Regions from separate parts of the Belliella marina genome, predicted to be linked through region 1. Evidence: riboswitches for the same ligand, from Rfam matches in the RefSeq annotation. Region 1 holds a riboswitch; each other region holds the start of a gene.
The links. A riboswitch is a leader RNA that binds a small molecule or an ion and turns the genes downstream of it on or off. The one in region 1 is predicted to bind thiamine pyrophosphate.

Region 1 (6,759 bases):
GGGAGATTTTGTAAGCTCCATCTATCTCAATCCCTGCACGATAGGAATCAGCCACATTATCCCTAACATATGCACCTACATCATTCAGCTGACCTGTCAATACCAGCTGATTGTTGTAATTCATGTAGTATAGATTCACATTGTAGGAATACTTGCTATGACTTGCCTTGATACCAGCTTCAATATTTTGTAGATTTTCGGCCTGTGGTGCCCTGTCTATAATCGGAGAATCCGTAAAATCCCTCCTCACAGGCTCTCTGTTTGCTACTGCGTAGGATGCATACCATGATTTTCCAGTGCGGGTTTGATAAGTCAATCCAAATTTTGGGTTGAAGAAATTGTAGCTTACTTGACCAGATATATCCCTCAAGTCATTATTGATACCATCAAATCTGTAATCCACCCCTCTGTACTGCAGATCACCATAAAGAAAGAGTCCGTCTACAGCCTCATATGTCCCTTTTAGATAGACATTTCTATCATCTTTGACCGCTACATTGTCATAATACCTGTCTCTGATGTTCACATCAGCTGCGTACTGCATCCAGATGATTTCACCAAAGTGGTCCCCATCATACCTGTTTGCTCCTCCACCAAGTACCACATCCCATTTGGCATCATGGGAAAGGTAATTAAACGAAAACACCCCGCCATAAAAATCATTGTCCAGCCACCTTCTTCGGATGATGTCCATTCTGGATATGCTGGTCTCTCCAATGACTACAGGAGTAAGCCCATAACTACTCAACCGATCATTTTGTCTAAACTGCTCATAATATCCACGCCCATAAGTGTAATGCAAAGCTGCATTCGCCTTCCAGTTTTGGTTGATTTTTCCTGTGTAGATAAACTGGTAATGATCCTGCTGGTAGTTGTCAGTTTGATTATCATAAGTATAAAGGTTGAAAGTCCTATTGGTTTCCAACAGTGCTTCCGGCACCCCTTCCCAAGCTTGGTAGGTTTTTTCTGCCCCTGAGAACACATTCAATTTGAATACGTGGTTTTCTCCATGGTAACCACCAGTCAGAAAGTAAGACCTTAGATTCGAGGAAGCCCTATCCATATACCCATCAGAGGTGATTTGGGACAATCTTGCATCAATAGTCCAGCGGTTATTCAACAATCCTGACCCTGCCTTGACGGTATGTCTTCTGGTGTTGAATGACCCAAAGGTATTATCGATTTCACCATATGCTTCATCCTTTCTAGTATCTGTCTGGATATTGATACTTGCCCCAAAAGTAGCTGCCCCATTTGTAGAAGTACCTACACCTCTTTGGATCTGCATATTGTCGACCGAAGATGCAAAATCAGGCATATTCACCCAGAAGACTCCATGAGATTCAGCATCATTCATCGGTATGCCGTTGACAGTGACATTGATTCTTGATTGATCCGAACCTCTGATTCTCAACCCTGTGTAACCCACACCTGCCCCTGCATCAGAAAAACTTACGACAGAAGGCGTGTAATTCAAAAGCATTGGGATATCCTGTCCCAAATTGAGCTTGGCGATATCTTCTTTTTTGATATTTTGGAAAGTCGTAGGCGTGACGTCAGTCGCCCGAGTTCCGTAGACTACAAACTCCTCGGTAAATAAGCTGCTCTGTGCCAATGAAATATTCAATTCACCCGTAAGAGGGACATCAACACTTACCCTCTGAGTTTCGTACCCCAAAAATGACACAATCAAATCAAAAGTCCCCTTAGGAACATTTGTGATCTCAAACTTCCCCTGATGATCCGTATTTGTACCACGTCCTGTACCCTTTAGGATAAGATTAGCCCCAAACAAAAGCTCCCCCGTTTGGGCATCTTGGACTATTCCATTGATTCTGTTTTGGGCAGAAGCGACTAAACACACCAGCATCATTGCCAATGTAAATCCTAAGTATTTCATTTTTATTGCTTGCATACTGCCAAGGCAGTTTGGTTGAATCTCCAAAAACCAAGGGGACGGTTTTCTTCATTTTGTTCACCCTATTACCAAATCGAATAATCAAACACAGCCAATATGCTTGCTTCAGTACAGCCTGAGCTTGATAGTTGAGTCAAACCCCACGAAAGGCTTCAATCAATTCCTATTGTCATCGGTTACTCATTTCCCTTCGCCGGCACTACCCGGATCAGGTATTGTGGGTATGATCTCAGCCCGAAATTTTAAGGCACCCCTAATGATCTTGGGTACAAATGTAGGTGTAAAAGCTTAATAACCAAAAAGAGCATAAAAAAACCCGCTGCTCAAGTGAACAGCGGGAAAAATAAAAATCTAAAATACTTATGGACGTCCAAGTGTTCTTAGGTGATTTACGTGGGAAGCAAAAGCCATCCTTAATTTCGGGTGTTCCAAATATGGGATCCCATATTCCAAACAAGTTTCTTTGATGATTTTGCTAATTGCAGGATAATGTACATGGGAAATATTTGGGAACAAATGATGCTCAACCTGAAAATTCAACCCACCTACTACCCAAGAGAGTAGCCTGTTGTTTGTGGCGAAGTTGGCAGTTGTCTTCAATTGGTGAACCGCCCAGTCATCTTCCAATTTATTCGTCTCAACATGAGGCATAGGGAATGAGGTCTCTTCGATCGAATGCGCAAGCTGGAAAACCACACTGAGCAAAATACCGGTAGCAACCCCATAAAGCAAGAATCCAACTAACCACGGCAATACCCCCACAAAATAAATCGGGATGACAACAAACAAAACAATGTGTAGCAATTTGAATCCCCAGAATGAAAGGTGATCTGATATTGTCATCTTCTGAATCGGAATGACACCAACTTTTCTGGTAGCATATTTTTTATAATCTGTCACAAAAACCCAGTACAGATACAACAAAGAATATACAAACAAGAAATACTTGTGTTGGTACTTATGGATACTGTGGAATTTTTGGTGTGGACAAAGTCTCAAAAATGGCCTGGCATTCATATCATCATCAACCTCATCAATATTTGTGAATGAATGGTGAACGACATTGTGCTTAGTTTTCCACATAAACACATTGGCGCCAAGAAAATTGATGGATACTCCCGCAAGTTCATTGACCCAAGATTTTTTGCTAAAACTGCCATGTGCCCCATCATGCATGACATTGAATCCGATGGTTGCCGCCAACGCGCCCAAAAGCACACATCCGAGCAAAGCAAGAGACCAATGTGGTGTAAAAAACACCAAAGTAACATATGTGGCAATATAGCCAGCCACCAATAAAATGGCTTTTAGGTAAAGAGAGAAATTTCCTGTTTGCTTGAGATTTTTTTCTGTGAAGTAATTTTTGATCCTCAATTTCAAATCTGAATGAAACGAAGATGCGGCACTGAATCTAGGGGGACGCATGATAATGTATTTAATGATAATGATTACTGGGGAAGAAAAATAAATCGGGTGTCAAATATTTCAAATTCCTCTATAAAGATACACCAAATAAATTTAGAAAATCAAAAACTGACAAAGATCATCTAATTGATTCTGTTTGTTTTAAGTTAATTTAACAATATGATTACCTACTTCTTTGCAAGCGAGTAATTAGTAAGACATCATAATACGGATAATCACCAACTACGCAAAGTAAACAAGTGCCGATGGCAGAAACCCAACAACTGCTGCAGACAAAGTGCTTAAACCAATTTAAGCAGACATCATCAAGAAAACGGGTAACCAGATTCTACAATAAGAAAAAGTCAATAAATGCCGTGTTTTTTCAATGCCTTCATTGCACTTACAAACCTCTCATCATACCCTCCACTGATTATTTCAAACGGAATCCCTGATGCCTGTAGCAAATCTTTGTAAATATTGAAAAAGTGACTTCTCATTTCCGGGTTTGGATGTTCTCTTTGTGGATCATCTTCCCAAGGAATATCAATATCCGTCAAAAGGTATAAATCATATTTCCTTTTTTTGATTTGTTCCAAAATCCAAGGGTCAGTCTTACCAAACTTGTGGTCACTCCACACTTTGATTACGTTCAAATCAGTATCAATAAATAAAATATTCTTTGATTTTTTCAGCTTTTTATCTTCCAACCCAATCTGTTTTTTTGCTATTTCAAGCAAGTCTTCATATTGATAGGTTCTTCCCAGATCATTTAGATATTGACGTGCATATTCATATACCCAATGCTCACCAAATGTGGCAGCCAATGCTTTCGAAAGTGTACTCTTCCCCGTGGATTCCGGACCGATAATCACTACCTTTTTAACTTCCATATGCTATATTTTTGGAAGATTTCATCCATGAAACCAAGCCGATGGTAGCCAATACCGTGAAAAACAAAAACTGAAAAGATGTCAACATCAGCCCTTTGTACAAATACAAAGGTACAGAAACCAAATCTGTAATAATCCAAGCTATCCAGTTTTCAACTTTCTTTTTGGCCATGAGCCACATCCCAACAAACGCCGATGAAGTGGTAAAAGAGTCCCAATAAGGCACATCGCTATCAGTATACCTCGAAAGAACAAAATATAATAGGACATAAGAAACCAAAAACAAGACCAATGATTTCAAGATGCCGGTTTTGGACAACCAAGTGACAGGCAATTCTTTTTCACTTGGGCTTGGTCTGCTCCAGAGATACCAACCATAGATGGACATCCCAAAGTAATATGCATTGATGCCCATATCTGCGTACAGTTTATACTTCAGACAGATATACACATAAATCAAAGTACTGACCATGCCTGTAGGAAATACCAAGATGTTTTTTTTGATTGAATAAAATACACTCACAATGCCAAAAAACACAGCAACAGCTTCTAACCAGGTCATAGCTGCGATCCCTTCACGGAGGCCTTCCATTATCCATTCAAAATCCATGTGGCGAATTAAGTCAATATTTTTCTTTGGAACAAAAGAAATAGTTTATTATGATTATCCGCAATGATGCCAACAGGTAAATTATACGCTTGAAATTATGCGGATAATCGACAACTCTTGTGCACCTGTGGCGTAGTCAACCGCATTGCTAATAAAGTAGGTGCATTACTTCAAGTGGCTACTAATATGAAAGCGGATATACGTATAGTTTATTAGTCTTCCGATATGTTCTTTTCAAAATCAAAAATCAACCAAACCAATCGCAAAACAGGGGAATTGCTTATAAATCCTTGGACTGTGTCCTCACAGTCCAATCCTCCAAAAAGACAAACTCTAAGCATCAAAAAAGCCCTCCCAGTTATTCCGAAAGGGCTTTTTTAATGAATACCATCTACTCCTTATTCTCTTCAATGAATTGCTTCTGGATTTCATCCTCTTCTTCCTTTTTCTCCTCTTTGAAAAAACGGCTTTGGAAAACCAAGATAATGGCTACCCCAGTGAATATGGAGGCATCAGCTATATTGAAAATCGGCCAAAGTGCTGTATAGCTCCCTCCCCACAGTGGTACCCAGTCCGGAATTCTTCCTTCCCAAATGTCTATGTAAAACATATCTACCACTTGGCCATGAAACCAAGGTGATGTGGCATCATAAGGTGCATTGTTCAGCAAAACACCATAAAACACACTGTCAATCAAATTGCCGATTGCCCCTCCCAATATCATGGCAATGCAGACAATGTATCCTATGTGCATCTTCTTCTCAATGATATAGTACAGATAGTAACCAATACCAAACATGGCAACAAGCCTAAAGGAAGTCAATATCAACTTCCCATATTCCGAACCCAGTTGCATTCCGAACGCCATTCCAGGGTTGGTCGTGTAGTGCAGTTTGAACCAATCACCAAACACTTTGATCTGACCGGCTGTTCCGAAATCCATTTGGTAATGAACCAGTAATTTGACAACCTGATCCAGAACTATCACTGCCAAGGCTATTCCAAAATATTTTAGATACTTCATGTATTCATGTTAAAGCCACAGATTTAAGGATTTTTTTGCTAATCCTCCCTATCTGTGGCTATTATTTTTTACTTAATTTGCTTTCAAGACTTTCACGGACAATTCAAATTCATCCATATCCAAGGCTATTGGATCAGTGACATCTTCCAATACCTCAAGACTGAGTGCCTGTGTTTCTGTCTTGATATAAGACCCGAAATTGTCAAAAGAAGCATTGACCAAATCGTCGTGTTTGGCAATCTGAATATGAATCTTATCCTGAACTTCAAGCCCCATGTCTTTTCTCAGGTTCTGAATCCTATTGACCAAATCCCTCGCAATCCCTTCCTGCTTCAATTCATCTGTCAAAGTAACATCCAATGCCACCGTCAACTCCTGATCCGTGGCTACGGACCAGCCCGGAATATCTTGGGAACTGATCAACACTTCTTCCAAAAGCAATTCTAAAGACTCGCCATCTACATCCACATTGATCTTACCATTTCTCTCTATTTCAGAAATCTGATCTTTGCCCCAAGTATTGATGGCTGCAACAACAAGTCTCATTTTTGGTCCCAATTTTTTGCCCAAAACAGGCAAATTAGGCTTCACACTCTTTACCAAAACGTCAGAAGCATCATCGATGTATTCTACAGCCTTGATATTTACCTCCGATTTGATCAGATCTTCTACATGTTGGATTTGCAGCCTTGACTTTTTGCTCAAAACTGGGATCAAAATACGTTGCAATGGCTGACGGACTTTGATGCCGATTTTTGGATTTTTTCGCAGGGAGTGAACCAAAGAAGATATTCTTTGTGCTAAATCCATGCTTTCTTCCAAGTCCTTATTGATCAAGGAAGCATCTACACCAACCCAGTCTGTCAAGTGGATAGACTCCAATTGGTTTTCCGCAGAATCTGTGAGGTTT
Region 2 (6,759 bases), on a different contig from region 1:
GTTAATAAACATCTATCATGTTTTGATTTCAAAAGAAGAAACTTAAAACCATATATCTTCTTATCAATAATATCGATGAATATCAGCTTTTAAGAAGCTTTAGGGCAAATCAATAAATATTATCGATAATTAAGCTTAACACAAGTTTCAATTAGGTCTATTAATATCTCGATCCTTCTATTCTCTTCCTCATTCCAAATTGCCCCCAATACCGCAGCGCCATCAAAATTCATGGATTTTACCAGGTCAATATTTCCCAGATGAATACCTCCCAAAGCAATCACTTCGGGTGAGTTTTTTGGTTTTTCCAAAACGAAATCTGCCGAAACCGAACTTTGATATCCCTCTTTGGAAATGCTGTCAAAAACAGGACTGAAGAATGTATAATCGAAATGGCTCAATTCATTTAGTGCAGAAATGTCATGAAGGGAAGTGCTGATTTTCATTCCTCTTTCCTTGATTTTTATCAATTTCGAAATAGGGGTTTTGTTCCGTTCCATTTCTGTGAAGTGCAATCTCTTCAATCCAAATTCAGCAGCTAATTGATGGTGCTGGTGAATTGCAATCCGACCATGATATTTTGGATCAATTTGGGAAATCAGCTTACTCAGCAATTCCAAATCGCTATTGGGTTTGCGAAGATGGAATACCCCCAAACCTGCTTCAAAGAGCCGATTGATGTTTTCGGCTTCATTTGAAACAGGCGTGGGAGATGAAATGACCAACAGTTCCAAGTTACAGGTAGATTTCGTTTCCTTTTTCCGCAAATTCCTTGGCTTTGTCTTGCATGCCTTTTTCCAATGCTTCGGTTTCTTCTAGATCATTTTCAGCGGCATATTTTCTGACATCTTGGGTGATCTTCATGGAGCAGAAATTTGGACCACACATAGAGCAGAAATGGGCGATCTTCGCACCTTCGGCAGGAAGGGTTTCGTCGTGGAATGATTTGGCTGTATCTGGATCGAGTGATAGGTTGAATTGATCTTCCCATCGGAATTCAAATCTTGCCTTGCTCAATGCATTGTCTCTGTATTGAGCTCCAGGGTGTCCTTTTGCCAAATCTGCAGCATGGGCAGCTATTTTGTAGGTAATGACACCGTCTTTGACGTCTTTTTTGTTTGGCAATCCCAAGTGCTCTTTTGGAGTCACATAGCAAAGCATGGCAGTACCGTACCAACCGATCATGGCTGCTCCGATAGCTGAAGTGATATGATCATAACCTGGAGCAATGTCTGTCGTCAATGGCCCCAAAGTATAGAATGGAGCTTCTCCACAGTGCACAAGCTGCTTGTCCATATTTTCTTTGATCAAGTGCATCGGCACATGTCCAGGTCCTTCTATGATCGTTTGGATATCATGTTTCCAAGCTATTTTGGTGAGTTCGCCCAAGGTTTCGAGTTCCCCAAACTGTGCCGCATCATTTGCGTCAGCGATACTTCCAGGCCTCAAACCATCCCCTAGGGAGAAAGTGACATTGTAGGCTTTCATGATTTCACAGATCTCTTCGAAATGTGTATAGAGGAAGTTCTCTTTGTGGTGGGAAAGACACCATTTTGCCATAATCGAACCACCACGGGATACGATTCCCGTCATCCTTTTTGCTGTAAGCGGAACATACCTGAGTAAAACTCCTGCATGGATGGTGAAGTAATCCACGCCCTGCTCTGCTTGCTCTATCAAAGTATCCCGGAACAATTCCCAAGTCAGGTCTTCGGCCTTGCCATTTACTTTTTCCAAAGCCTGATAGATTGGGACAGTACCGATTGGTACGGGAGAATTTCTGATGACCCATTCACGGGTTTCGTGTATATTCTTTCCTGTGGAAAGATCCATGATTGTATCAGCTCCCCATCTGCAAGCCCAAACTGCCTTTTCCACTTCTTCCTCAATGTTGGAGCTCACCGCTGAGTTTCCAATGTTGGCATTGATCTTTACCAAGAAATTGCGGCCAATAATCATTGGTTCTACTTCCGGGTGGTTGATATTTGCAGGGATTACTGCACGACCCAAAGCGATTTCCTGTCTGACAAATTCAGGGGTGATAAAGCCTTTAGGGGTATTTGCCCCAAAGCTATTACCATCGTGCTGGTGGAGTAGGCATTTGTTACCAATATCATTTTTCCCCAATTCTGCAATCCTCTGGTTTTCCCTGATGGCAACGTATTCCATTTCCGGTGTAATGATACCCTGTTTGGCATAATGCATCTGTGAGACGTTTTTTCCAGGCAATGCTTTCAAGGGGTTGTTCAGATTAGGGAATCGAATCGGGTTCAGAGAGTCGTCATTTTTTCTTTTTTTGCCATACTCAGAGCTGATATCCGAAAGATACTCAACGTCGTTTCTTTGGAGTATCCATTTTTCGAAATTCCTAGGCAGACCTTTTTCGAGGTTTACCTGATAGGAGGGGTCTGTATAGGGACCGCTGGTATCATAGACCGTCACTGCCGGGTTTTTGGTGGCTGGTAGGCCTTTGATGTGCGGTTGTGTGTCATGCAATGAAATCTCACGCATGGGGACCCGAATCGCATGCAGCTCACCGTCCAAATAGACTTTTTTGGAAGCTGGAAATGGACTGGTCGAAATACTTTGGTTGTTAGGTGTTTGTTCTGTTTTCATTTGCTTATGGTTTTATCCTCCTTGTGTAGCTTTGATAAGGATGATCGTATCACCAGAGGCAATGAAAGTATTGGCCCATTCAGATTTTGGTATCACAGACTGATTGACAGCAACAGCGATACCTTCAGGATTTTGCTGAACATGGTTTTGAAGTAACTGTGTGATAGAGCAAGTGTCCGAAATCTGGAGCGGTTCATTGTTTACGGTAATATCCATCCTTGAAATTGTTTGATTGAACATATAACTTCAGGAGTGGCCCGTAACAACGGATCAAAAAAACGAAAATGCCATTCATCGAAGGATAAATGGGCAATTCTTCACTTTTCCCTTCGGCAGTACTAACTGCATCAGGTTCATAGGGTATGATCTCAGTCCGTGAAGGACACCCCTAAAGTTGTCCCAAACCTATAGAAAACAAATTGGAATTGCAAGGGGAGTTTGTTTTAATGAGTTTATTCTTTTAAAAAAAAACAAAGCGAAAATTCAAGCAAAATTCCCGAACTCAATCTTATTTAAACAATTTCGGACAGTTTGAATACCTGAAAGAGTATTTAGTAAACTTTCAGGTTTTAATCCGTTCAAAAAAGACTTTACCAAACTCTTCAATATGCTTGATCAAGTCCTGATTCGCAATTTGTCTATAAAGTGATATGTCAAATTTATAGGGAAGCAATAGCTCGTCCAATTCAGTTTCAATTAATTGTAAAGTGGTAAGGTCTAGATTGTCACCAATCAAAGTAAGGTCAATGTCCGATCCAATTCTATAATTTCCAATAGCCCTAGAACCATAAAGTATGACTTTTTCTACTTGATTATGTTTTTGAAATACCTGATTGATCTTTTCAATAATATACGGATTAAGCCCAAATCTTACCATAATTCACCTTGATTCCCGCTCTTGATTTCTTCTAGCTTATCCCTGAATTGCAAAAACTCTTTTAAATATTCATAAACGATTTTCATAAAAATATCATCAGCAGTTTCTTCATTGTAAGTATGGGAAGTTTTATTTCTACTTTTGATCATGTCCATCCAAACCTCACCATTTATAATCAATCCTGTAGCAAAGGCTTCCCTTGTAGCATCCTTAGAGCCAAAAACCCCCACATTCCCTGAATTTGCAAGAAAATCTTTCATGACATTCCAAGCAAGTTCGTGTGTATATTCGAAGCGCTGTATAAGTCCTTCTTTTAATATATCATCTAAGAAATCATCTGCATCAATTCTACCTTTATCATCGATTTGATAATCTTTTTCAATCCTTACAACTGCCTGTTCAAGTTTAGCTAGTGCTTTTTTGTAATTATTAAACCTCTGATGCCATCTTAAGTTCTCGTCTTCCATTATTGATATTGAAATTTACAAAATTGATAAAAGCACAACAATATTGTGTTTTCTAAACCCATACTAATTTATTAAAAAAAAAGCATTTGAATCGATAAAAAATTTAAATGGTTTAAATTAAGGCCTTTGGAATTAATCTTATCATAGTTTTAAGATTAATTCCCAAAGGCCTTTTTCCTTATAATCAACCCAATTTTGCCAAAGCTTCTTCAAGTGTCTTGATTTTGGCTTCTGCATCGGCTTGCTTTTTTCTTTCGTTTTCTATGACTGCAGCAGGTGCTCCTGCAACAAAGCGCTCATTGCTGAGTTTTTTCATTACTGAATTCAAGAATCCTTTGGTGTAAGCCAAATCTTTGCTGATGTTTTCCCTCTCTTCCTCTGCATTTACTTGCCCTTCCATCGGAATAAAGCACTCATCTGCCTTCACTACAAAGCTCACGGCATTTTCAAGTGAGTCACCGAAGCTTACATCTTCCAGATTAGCCAACTTTTTCAATACCGCATCAAATCTTCCATAAAGTTCTGATTGCTTGGTTTTGATAGTCAAAGAGAAAGCTTCTTTTGGTGAGATTCCCTTGGAGGCTCTGATATTTCTTACTTGTGATACAACCTCAAATACCTGTATTGCTTCCGTAATGATTTGACTGTCAAAAGATTTTGCTTCTGGCCATGCCGATACAATCAATGCCTCAGAAGTATCTCTTTCCTTGATTTGATGCCAAAGTTCTTCTGTCAAGAATGGCATAAATGGATGTAGTATTCTCAAAATATCCTCAAAGAATTCGATCGTTTTGGCATGCGTAGGGGCATCGATTGGCGCCTGGTAGGCAGGTTTGATCATTTCCAGATACCAAGAACAGAAATCATCCCAAACCAATTTGTACGTTGCCATCAACGCATCGGAGATTCTGAATTTCTCAAAATGATCCTCAATCTCCGTCAAAGCTTCATTGAATCTGTTTTCGAACCAGGTAATTGCTGCTTGGTTGCTTTCTCCAGAAATATTCGGGTCAATTTCCCATCCACTTACCAGCCTATATGCATTCCATATTTTGTTGGAGAAGTTACGGCCTTGTTCAACCAGTTTTTCATCAAATGGAAGGTCGTTTCCGGCAGGAGAGGAGAAGAGCATTCCCGTACGGACACCATCAGCTCCATACTGCTTGATCAACTCTAATGGATCAGGTGAATTGCCCAAAGATTTGGACATTTTTCTTCCTTGCTTATCCCTTACGATACCTGTGAGATAGACGTTTTTGAATGGTTTTTCACCAGTATATTCATAACCCGCAATGATCATCCTGGCTACCCAGAAGAACAAAATCTCCGGTGCAGTCACCAAATCATTGGTAGGGTAGTAATATTTCAAATCTTCGTTTTTCTCCCCTGTTTTGAAAACCCCAGAATCAAATACGGAAATAGGCCATAGCCATGATGAAAACCAAGTGTCCAGTACATCTTCGTCTTGGGTAAGGTCTTCCAATTTATATTGTGTGTCGAATTTTTCATTCGCAAGCTGAACTGCCTCTTCTTTGGTTTTGGCTACTACAAATTCACCATTTGGTAGGTAGTATGCAGGAATCTGATGTCCCCACCAAAGTTGACGGGAAATACACCAATCTCTTACATTTTCCATCCAAGAGCGGTACATGTTTTTGAATTTTGGCGGATGCAATTGGATTACATCTTCCATCACCGAACTCAAAGCCGGCTTGGTGATGTCTTCCATTTTCAAAAACCACTGCAATGAAAGCTTTGGCTCAACTACAGCATCTGTTCTCTCCGAATGGCCAACATTGGATTTGTATTCTTCGATCTTATCCAACTGACCTGCTTCGTCCAACATTTTTCCGATTCTTTTTCTGGCGATGAATCTGTCTTCACCTACAAGAATCTGGGCTTTTTCATTGAGTGTACCATTATCGTTTAGGATGTCGATAACCTCCAACTTGTGTTTGATACCCAGTTCGTAGTCATTGATGTCGTGGGCAGGAGTCACTTTCAGACAGCCCGTACCAAATTCCATGTCTACATATTCATCCTCAATGATAGGGATGGCACGGTTGATCAATGGAATAATTGCTTTTTTTCCTTTGAGGTGTGTGAACCTGGGGTCATTTGGATTGATGCAGATCGCTACATCTGCCATGATTGTCTCCGGTCTTGTGGTGGCTATGGTCAAGAAATCTTCAGTTCCCTCGATTTGGTATTTGATATAATACAGCTTGGACTGTATTTCTTTCATGATCACTTCATCATCCGACAAGGCTGTTTTTCCCTGTGGATCCCAGTTGACCATGCGGATTCCCCTATAGATTTTTCCCTTGTTGTAAAGGTCGATAAACACTGAAATCACTGCTTCACTCAAATCTGAATCCATGGTGAACTTGGTCCTGTCCCAGTCACAAGACGCACCCAACTTCTTGAGTTGCTCCAAGATGATTCCCCCATATTTCTCTTTCCATTCGTAAGCATACTTGAGAAATTCCTCTCGGGAAATGGATTTTTTGTCAATGCCTCTTTCCTTCAGCATGGCAACAACCTTGGCTTCCGTAGCAATGGAAGCATGGTCAGTTCCCGGTATCCAGCAGGCATTTTTACCTTCCATTCTGGCTTTACGGACCAATACATCCTGAATGGTATTGTTGAGCATATGTCCCATGTGCAATACTCCAGTGACATTCGGTGGAGGGATGACGATGGTGTATGGTTCTTTGGTATGGTCTACTTTGGAGGAGAAAAATTTGTTTTCCATCCAGTAGGTATACCATTTTGACTCTGCTGCTTCAGGATTGTATT
Region 3 (6,759 bases), on a different contig from region 1:
TGCTGTGGGGAGTTCATTCAAAAGTGATTCCCCAGCAGCTTTCATAGATTCCAAATCACTGACTTCTTTTCCAAATAAAATCGAAGTTTCATCCATATTCGGGGTCAACAATGTAACTAAAGGGAAAAGCTTTTCCTTAATGGCTTTTACTGTTTCATCTTGGATCAGCTTGTGCCCAGAAGTAGAAACCATCACAGGATCGAATACGATCGGGATTTCGGGATACCCTTTCAAAATCTCCACCAACACTTCTACCACCCCAGGCCTATCAAGCATTCCTATCTTGATCGCTTTTGGTTTGATATCTTCCATAACAGCCCGCAACTGCTCACCGATATGTGATGCCGGTATGCTATGAATGGCATTCACTCCTTTTGTGTTTTGGGCTGTAGTGGCAGTAATCACGGTCATCCCATAGCATCCAAGCGCTGAAATGGTCTTCAAATCAGCCTGGATCCCAGCTCCTCCACTACTATCAGATCCTGCTATACTCAATACCGGTACGTATGTTTTCATATTCATCTAAACTTCAATCCTTGTTCTATTTCTTTTCTGAATGATTCAGCTGCAACCGCTGGACTTACCGCACTACAGATCCCCGACACCACAGCCAAACAATCTGCTCCGTGTGAAATAATCTCTTTTGCGTTTTGAGTCTTGACGTTTCCGATCGCCACCAATTTTTTATTGGTCAGAGACCTCAGTTTTGCAAGCCCTTCCAATCCCCATTCGGAAATCGTATCTTCCTTGGTAGGTGTGGAAAATATCGGGCTAACACCCAGATACCATGCTTTTTTGGAACTTGGTTTTTCCAAATCCTCCATGGATTCTACAGAAATCCCAATAGGAAAATTAGTTCCCAGCAACTCCCAAACACGCTCCAACGGTTCATCAGATTGCCCTAGGTGAACTCCAAAAGACTGTACTTTTGCTGCCACCAGGATATTATCATTGATTATCAGGGGAACATTATACCGGTCACAAAGTGTCTTCAACTTTTCTGCCTTTTGGATAAAACTATCCAAAGACAGTTCTTTTTCCCGTAGCTGGACAATGTCTACCCCACCTTTGATCGCCTCTTCCACTACCCAAAAAAAATCCCTGCCAAGGCATGCTTGTTCGTCTGTCACCAAATAAAGTCTATATGGAAAATCGGTTTCCATCAGAATTCAACCTTCATCCTTTTCATCAATTCCCCACTGGTCAAATTATACAAGGTATCATACAGGTGCAACTGTAAGGTACCAGGCCCATCTGATTTTTCGGCTGCTATTTCACCAGCAACCCCCAATACAGCCATGGCTGCTGTAGTTGCCAAAAAAAGGTCTTTCTCAACCCCTGAAAATGCGCCAACTATAGCTGAAGCTGTACACCCCATCCCCGTAACCTTTGCCATCATAGGGTGACCATTGTCCAAAGAAACCACTCTTTCTCCTCCAACAATAAAGTCCTTCGCACCTGAGACACAAACTATACAACCAACCTCTTTGGAAAGGTTAATTGCTGCCTGTACAGCTTCACCAGAGTCATGGATGCTATCCACACCCCTGCTTTTGATGTTAACCTGTGCCAGTGAAAGGATTTCTGAAGCATTGCCTCTGATGACACTTGGCTTCAATGCCAGTAATTTGCCAATAGTCTCATTTCTATAGGGAGTAGCACCAGCACCCACCGGATCCAAAACCCAAGGTTTGCCTAAATCATTGGCTCTTTGGGCTGCCAAAAGCATACTTTCTACCCAATATTCATCCAAAGTCCCAATGTTGATGACCAAGGCATTCACAATACCTACCATGTCCAGCACCTCAGACTTGGCATGCGCCATGATCGGGGAAGCTCCCAAAGACAGCAAAGCATTGGCTGTATTGTTCATGACCACAAAATTGGTGATACTTTGGACTAAAGGTGATTTCTCTTTTAAAGTTTCAAAACAATGACTGATAGACTCTTTCATTTTTTCAATTTTAAGGTTTGAAAACTTCAGAGTCCAACTTTAAATGCTGGAAAAGATCAACCAATGCCACTGGCATTGTATTGAGATGACTTATTTCTTCCGCTGGCATGATCCAGTATCAAGTTCAAAGGGTATGATCTCAGCCTGAACAGGCACCCCCAAAGTTTCATATGCTAAATTATTCCCAATCCCTTTCAAAAAAAACTAAATAGCGATTTATATTTTATGACTATCCGCTTTCTTGCACGTAGCCAAACAATAGATTGTTGGATGAATGATATGTGGTTCTGTTGACTACTCCGCGGCCACAAGTGTGAACTGTTGTCTGCTGTCTGTTGACGATTATCCGCAACATTATGCCTTTGTTATTTATTTACTGGAAAAGTAGCGGATAATCATATTAATCATTTCATAACAACTATTTTCAAAACATTTTAAATTGAATTCGCTAATTTTAAAAGCATTTATACTGTCTAATCCAAAAGAAGTCAATTCTTAAAACCCTTTTACATGAAAAAATCTCTACACAAAACACTATTGCTCGTCTGGTTATTTATGGGAATGTTTGAGCTTTATGCCCAAACAGCCACGATAGCAGGCTGGACATTTGGTACTGTAACAGGAGAAGAGTCTCCACTTGCTGACCAAGGCAACACCAACAATGTCGGTGTACAACAAATCTCCGTAACCGGAGCAAATATCACAGGATATATTGCTGGGTCACCCGGAAGAGCAATCACATCAAGTGCCTGGGCTGGATCAGAACCTGAAAAAGCCTGGATAATCCCAGTCAACACCATTGGGTTTGAAAACCTTACCGTCTCCTTGAAACAAAGGAGCTCAAATACAGGGCCAAGGGATTTCCAACTGCAATATAGCACAGACGGTTCCTCTTGGTCAGATATACCTTCTGGTACAATCACGGTAGCCAACAACTTCACTTCCGGAGTTTTGAACAGCTTAGCGTTGCCATCAGTATTGGACAATTCACCTTTGGTCTATATTAGATCATTGCTGGTTTCTGGCATTGCTGTAAATGGAAGCCCCATTGCCAATACAGGCACCAGTGCGATTGATGAAATTTTTATCAGTGGAAATGAATCTTCCTCCGAACCACTTCCAACTACAGCTACACCATCGATCAGCCCAAATGGCGGATCATTTGAGGAAGCACAATCAGTCACTTTGGTTACAGACACTGATGGAGCGACAATTTATTACACGCTGGATGGAAGTGTTCCAAATCTGGGAAGTACACAATATATCTCCCCTATCCAAATCGAAGAAACGACAACGATCTCTGCAATCGCTTTCAAAGATGGCTTCAATGTAAGTGAGGTAGCAACTGCCGCATTTACCATTTCACTTCCACAAGCACCTGCTGGCAGCATACCATACAACCAAGATTTTGCGCAATTTGTGAACCTAAGCAATCCTGTATCCAGCTTCGGCTCAAATGGGGAATGGTCTTTTTCAGGTTCAGTTTTGAATTATAATGGTGCTTTTGGTACAGGAACAGCAGGTGGTTTTAGAGGGGGTGATGTATTGGGTTATCAGCATACCGGTACCTCCGGGGTAATAGAAGCGACATTGACTCTGGAAAACACGACTGGTTCTACAATCAATGAATTGGAAATCTCCTATGAAGGAAAAGTGGGCAGAGTAGACCAAACAAGATTCCCTGAATGGACGGTATCTGTAAATGGCATTGAAATCCCTGATCTTGCCTACAGTACTTCCGATGGAATCGACAAACCTGTTATCGCACTTATAGATGGGCTGAATATCCTTCCAAATGAGTTGGTGAATATTTCTTGGTCTTCCGACCGGGGATTCAATGCCGGTGGTGGAAGCCGTCAGATTGGACTGACAGCCTTAGACATCAGTGTTCCAGTAAGTCTAGACCCCATAGAATTTGTCAATTGGGATTTCACAGGACAACCGGGCAATCAGGCTTTCACGGAAGGAAACACACTCACCTCTGGGGTTCTTGCCAGTGATTTTGCTCGTGGATCTGGAATCAACCCAGCTGCTGCTGTCAACTCCATCAGCTCCAACGGTTGGAATGCAGGGGAAAACAGATACTTTACTTTTGGGTTCACGGTAGCTCCAGACAAATTAATCGATCTCTCCGCACTCCAGTTGGGTTCTACCTCTTCCAATACAGGTCCTAGGGATCTGGCATTGGTATACAGCGGGGATGGATTTACGGCTAGATTGGCAGAATGGACACATACAGGTACTTTTGTAAATCAGGTGATAGATTTGTCAGGACTGCAAAACTTGTCAGGCGAAGTTGAATTCAGGATAATCTCCACCAGTGATATATCAGCCAATGGTGGCACTGTAGCAGCCGGGGGAACACTAAGGGTTACCAATTACTTCTCTTCCGAAGGATCGCTCCCTGTTGCATTCTCTGGAGTTGTCAAAGATGCAGCCGGGGTAATCATCCCAACATTGACAGTCGATCCTAGCTCGCTTGATTTTGGCATTGTAAGCTTGGCGGATGAATCACCTGTCCTAACATACGAGTTGTCTGGATCTAATTTGGAGGGGGATGTCACTGTGAGCAGTACTTCACCGTTCAGTGTTTCCAAAGACGGGATAAACTTCACAAATTCCATAGTTTACTCACTCGCTGAATTGGCTTCTAGCCAAACAATTTCTGTGAAAATCGACAACAGCACAGAAGGTGTATTCAGTAGCTCAATCATACAGCAGACAACTGGAACATTGCCAGTTTCCCTGCCTGTCTCAGCTTCGGTTTTTGATCCATTCAATATCTCCGAAGATTTCAATGCATCCTGTCCAAACCTCCCTTCAGGCTGGTCTGCAATAAGCGTATTGGGAGATCAGGTATGGGCATGTACAACTTTTGGCAGGGCAGGTACGACACCTACTGCATCTGCGCCATCAGGCTTGCAGATCAATGGCTTTGCCGGTGGGGCTGTCCTCAATGAAGACTGGGTAATCACTCCAAGCTTTGATTTGAGCGGCTTCAACATCCCATTGATGTCCTTCTGGAGCAGGGTAGCATTCCAAGGCCCAAGATTGAAATTGATGGTTTCTACAGATTACGAAAGTGGAGATCCTAATACAGCAACATGGACGGAATTGAGCGATAGGTTTGCAAATGCCGATCAGTGGACATACTCTGGGGAAATTGATCTTTCAACTTATTTGGACCAAAGTATCAGAATTGCATTTGTATACTATTCATCTCCAGAAACAGGGGCAGCAAGATGGACTTTGGATGATTTTGAACTGTTCAGTTCTGATATTCCGGCATCTCCTTTCTTCTCCAACAGTCTTGGAAATGTGGACTATTTCCATTTTGGGATTACTCCTGTCAATACACCGTCAGCAGTTACCAAGACATTCAATTTCAGTCTTTCAAATGCAGTGGATAATCTGACGATTTCAGCGACCGAGGCATTTGAATTTTCTAAAAACGGAGCTGATTACGCAAGTATTTTGACATACACTCCAGCCGAATTGGCAAATCTGAATACAGTCACAATTAGGTTCAGACCAAATCAGGAAGGGGCTTTTGCAAGCCCAATCAAGTTCGAAAGCGAAAATGGAGACATCACAGAATCCAAAGGCTACCTCACAGGTGCAACAATAGAAAAAGACAAGACTTTCGATGTTGTCAATTGGAATATCGAATGGTTTGGATCTTCCAATTCGGGACAGGGACCTACAAATGTGGATCTTCAGCTACAAAATGTAAAAACCGTCATCGAAGATTTGGATGCCGATGTCTATGCTTTCCAAGAGATCACAAACCTAGACAAATTCTACGAATTGGTAGATGCACTCCCTGGCTATAGAGGTTTCCATTCACCAGCAGTATCCCAAGCAGGTGATTTCAGTGAAGCACAAAAGCTCACTTATCTATACAAAACAGCCACGGTGGATTCCGTGACGACAAGAGTACTACTGAAAGATGTGAACCCAGCTGATTTGGTGAATTACCCTTCAGGTGCTGACAGGTTCTGGGCAAGTGGCAGACTTCCATATTTGTTTGAAGTACGAACCAATATCAATGGTGTACAACAAAACATCAATTTGGTCAATGTCCATACAAGATCCAACGGTGGTGGAGAAAGCGCTGCCAATCCTAGATATGCCATGAGAAGGTATGATGTCAATGTATTGAAAGATTCCCTTGACACCTATTACCCTGATGTACCATTGATTCTTTTGGGGGATTTCAATGATGATCTGGATGAAACTGTTGCTGATCAGAATGCAGCAACGGTCAATACATCGGAGACGTCATTTATCAATTACATCAATGATTCGGCAAGCTACACCCCTATCACGATCAGCTTGAGCAATGCAGGATTAAGAACATACCCTTCATTCGAAAATGTAATCGATCATCAGATTATCTCAAATGAACTCAACAACAATTGGATTGTGAATTCCGAAAGGATTGTGGCTCCATATGATTTGATACCAAATTATGACAACACAACTTCTGACCACCTTCCTGTCAAAACCCGATTTACCTTAAAATGCGATATTGAATCTGCTATGGTCATCGCTTCAGAATCTGAAGTATGCGCAGGAAGCAACAATGTCACTTTCGAGCTAAGCGGTGGAAACTATGACAGCGTGGTAGGTTGGGAAATATCTACAGATGAAGGCTATACTTGGACAGGAATAGATGGATCTGCAGAACTGACCAGCATTGAGCTGGAAAACCTTGTAGAGAGTTCTATGGTCAGGGCAATTTTGGATTCCAATGTATGTGACCCTATAGCGACAGAGGCGGTATCGATCGGCATCAAAGTCTT

Region 2: it holds a riboswitch for thiamine pyrophosphate, as region 1 does, so the genes downstream of both, thiS (sulfur carrier protein ThiS) here and ACFSKL_RS04875 (TonB-dependent receptor) in region 1, are expected to answer to the same signal.
Region 3: it holds a riboswitch for thiamine pyrophosphate, as region 1 does, so the genes downstream of both, thiM (hydroxyethylthiazole kinase) here and ACFSKL_RS04875 (TonB-dependent receptor) in region 1, are expected to answer to the same signal.

The regions. Positions count from the first base shown of each region.
Region 1 covers NZ_JBHUHR010000015.1:135,421-142,179, forward strand. The annotation lists gene ACFSKL_RS04875 (TonB-dependent receptor) at 1-1,900, opposite strand, end outside; TPP riboswitch at 2,087-2,183, opposite strand; gene ACFSKL_RS04880 (fatty acid desaturase family protein) at 2,279-3,343, opposite strand; gene ACFSKL_RS04885 (AAA family ATPase) at 3,688-4,215, opposite strand; gene pnuC (nicotinamide riboside transporter PnuC) at 4,205-4,825, opposite strand; gene ACFSKL_RS04895 (lipoprotein signal peptidase) at 5,217-5,849, opposite strand; gene ileS (isoleucine--tRNA ligase) at 5,922-6,759, opposite strand, start outside.
Region 2 covers NZ_JBHUHR010000045.1:57,186-63,944, reverse strand. The annotation lists gene ACFSKL_RS17275 (thiamine phosphate synthase) at 120-767, opposite strand; gene thiC (phosphomethylpyrimidine synthase ThiC) at 736-2,616, opposite strand; gene thiS (sulfur carrier protein ThiS) at 2,629-2,832, opposite strand; TPP riboswitch at 2,924-3,016, opposite strand; gene ACFSKL_RS17260 (nucleotidyltransferase domain-containing protein) at 3,179-3,493, opposite strand; gene ACFSKL_RS17255 (nucleotidyltransferase substrate binding protein) at 3,487-3,960, opposite strand; gene ACFSKL_RS17250 (valine--tRNA ligase) at 4,145-6,759, opposite strand, start outside.
Region 3 covers NZ_JBHUHR010000031.1:89,773-96,531, reverse strand. The annotation lists gene thiD (bifunctional hydroxymethylpyrimidine kinase/phosphomethylpyrimidine kinase) at 1-516, opposite strand, end outside; gene thiE (thiamine phosphate synthase) at 519-1,163, opposite strand; gene thiM (hydroxyethylthiazole kinase) at 1,163-1,954, opposite strand; TPP riboswitch at 2,031-2,124, opposite strand; gene ACFSKL_RS10995 (chitobiase/beta-hexosaminidase C-terminal domain-containing protein) at 2,465-6,759, shown strand, end outside.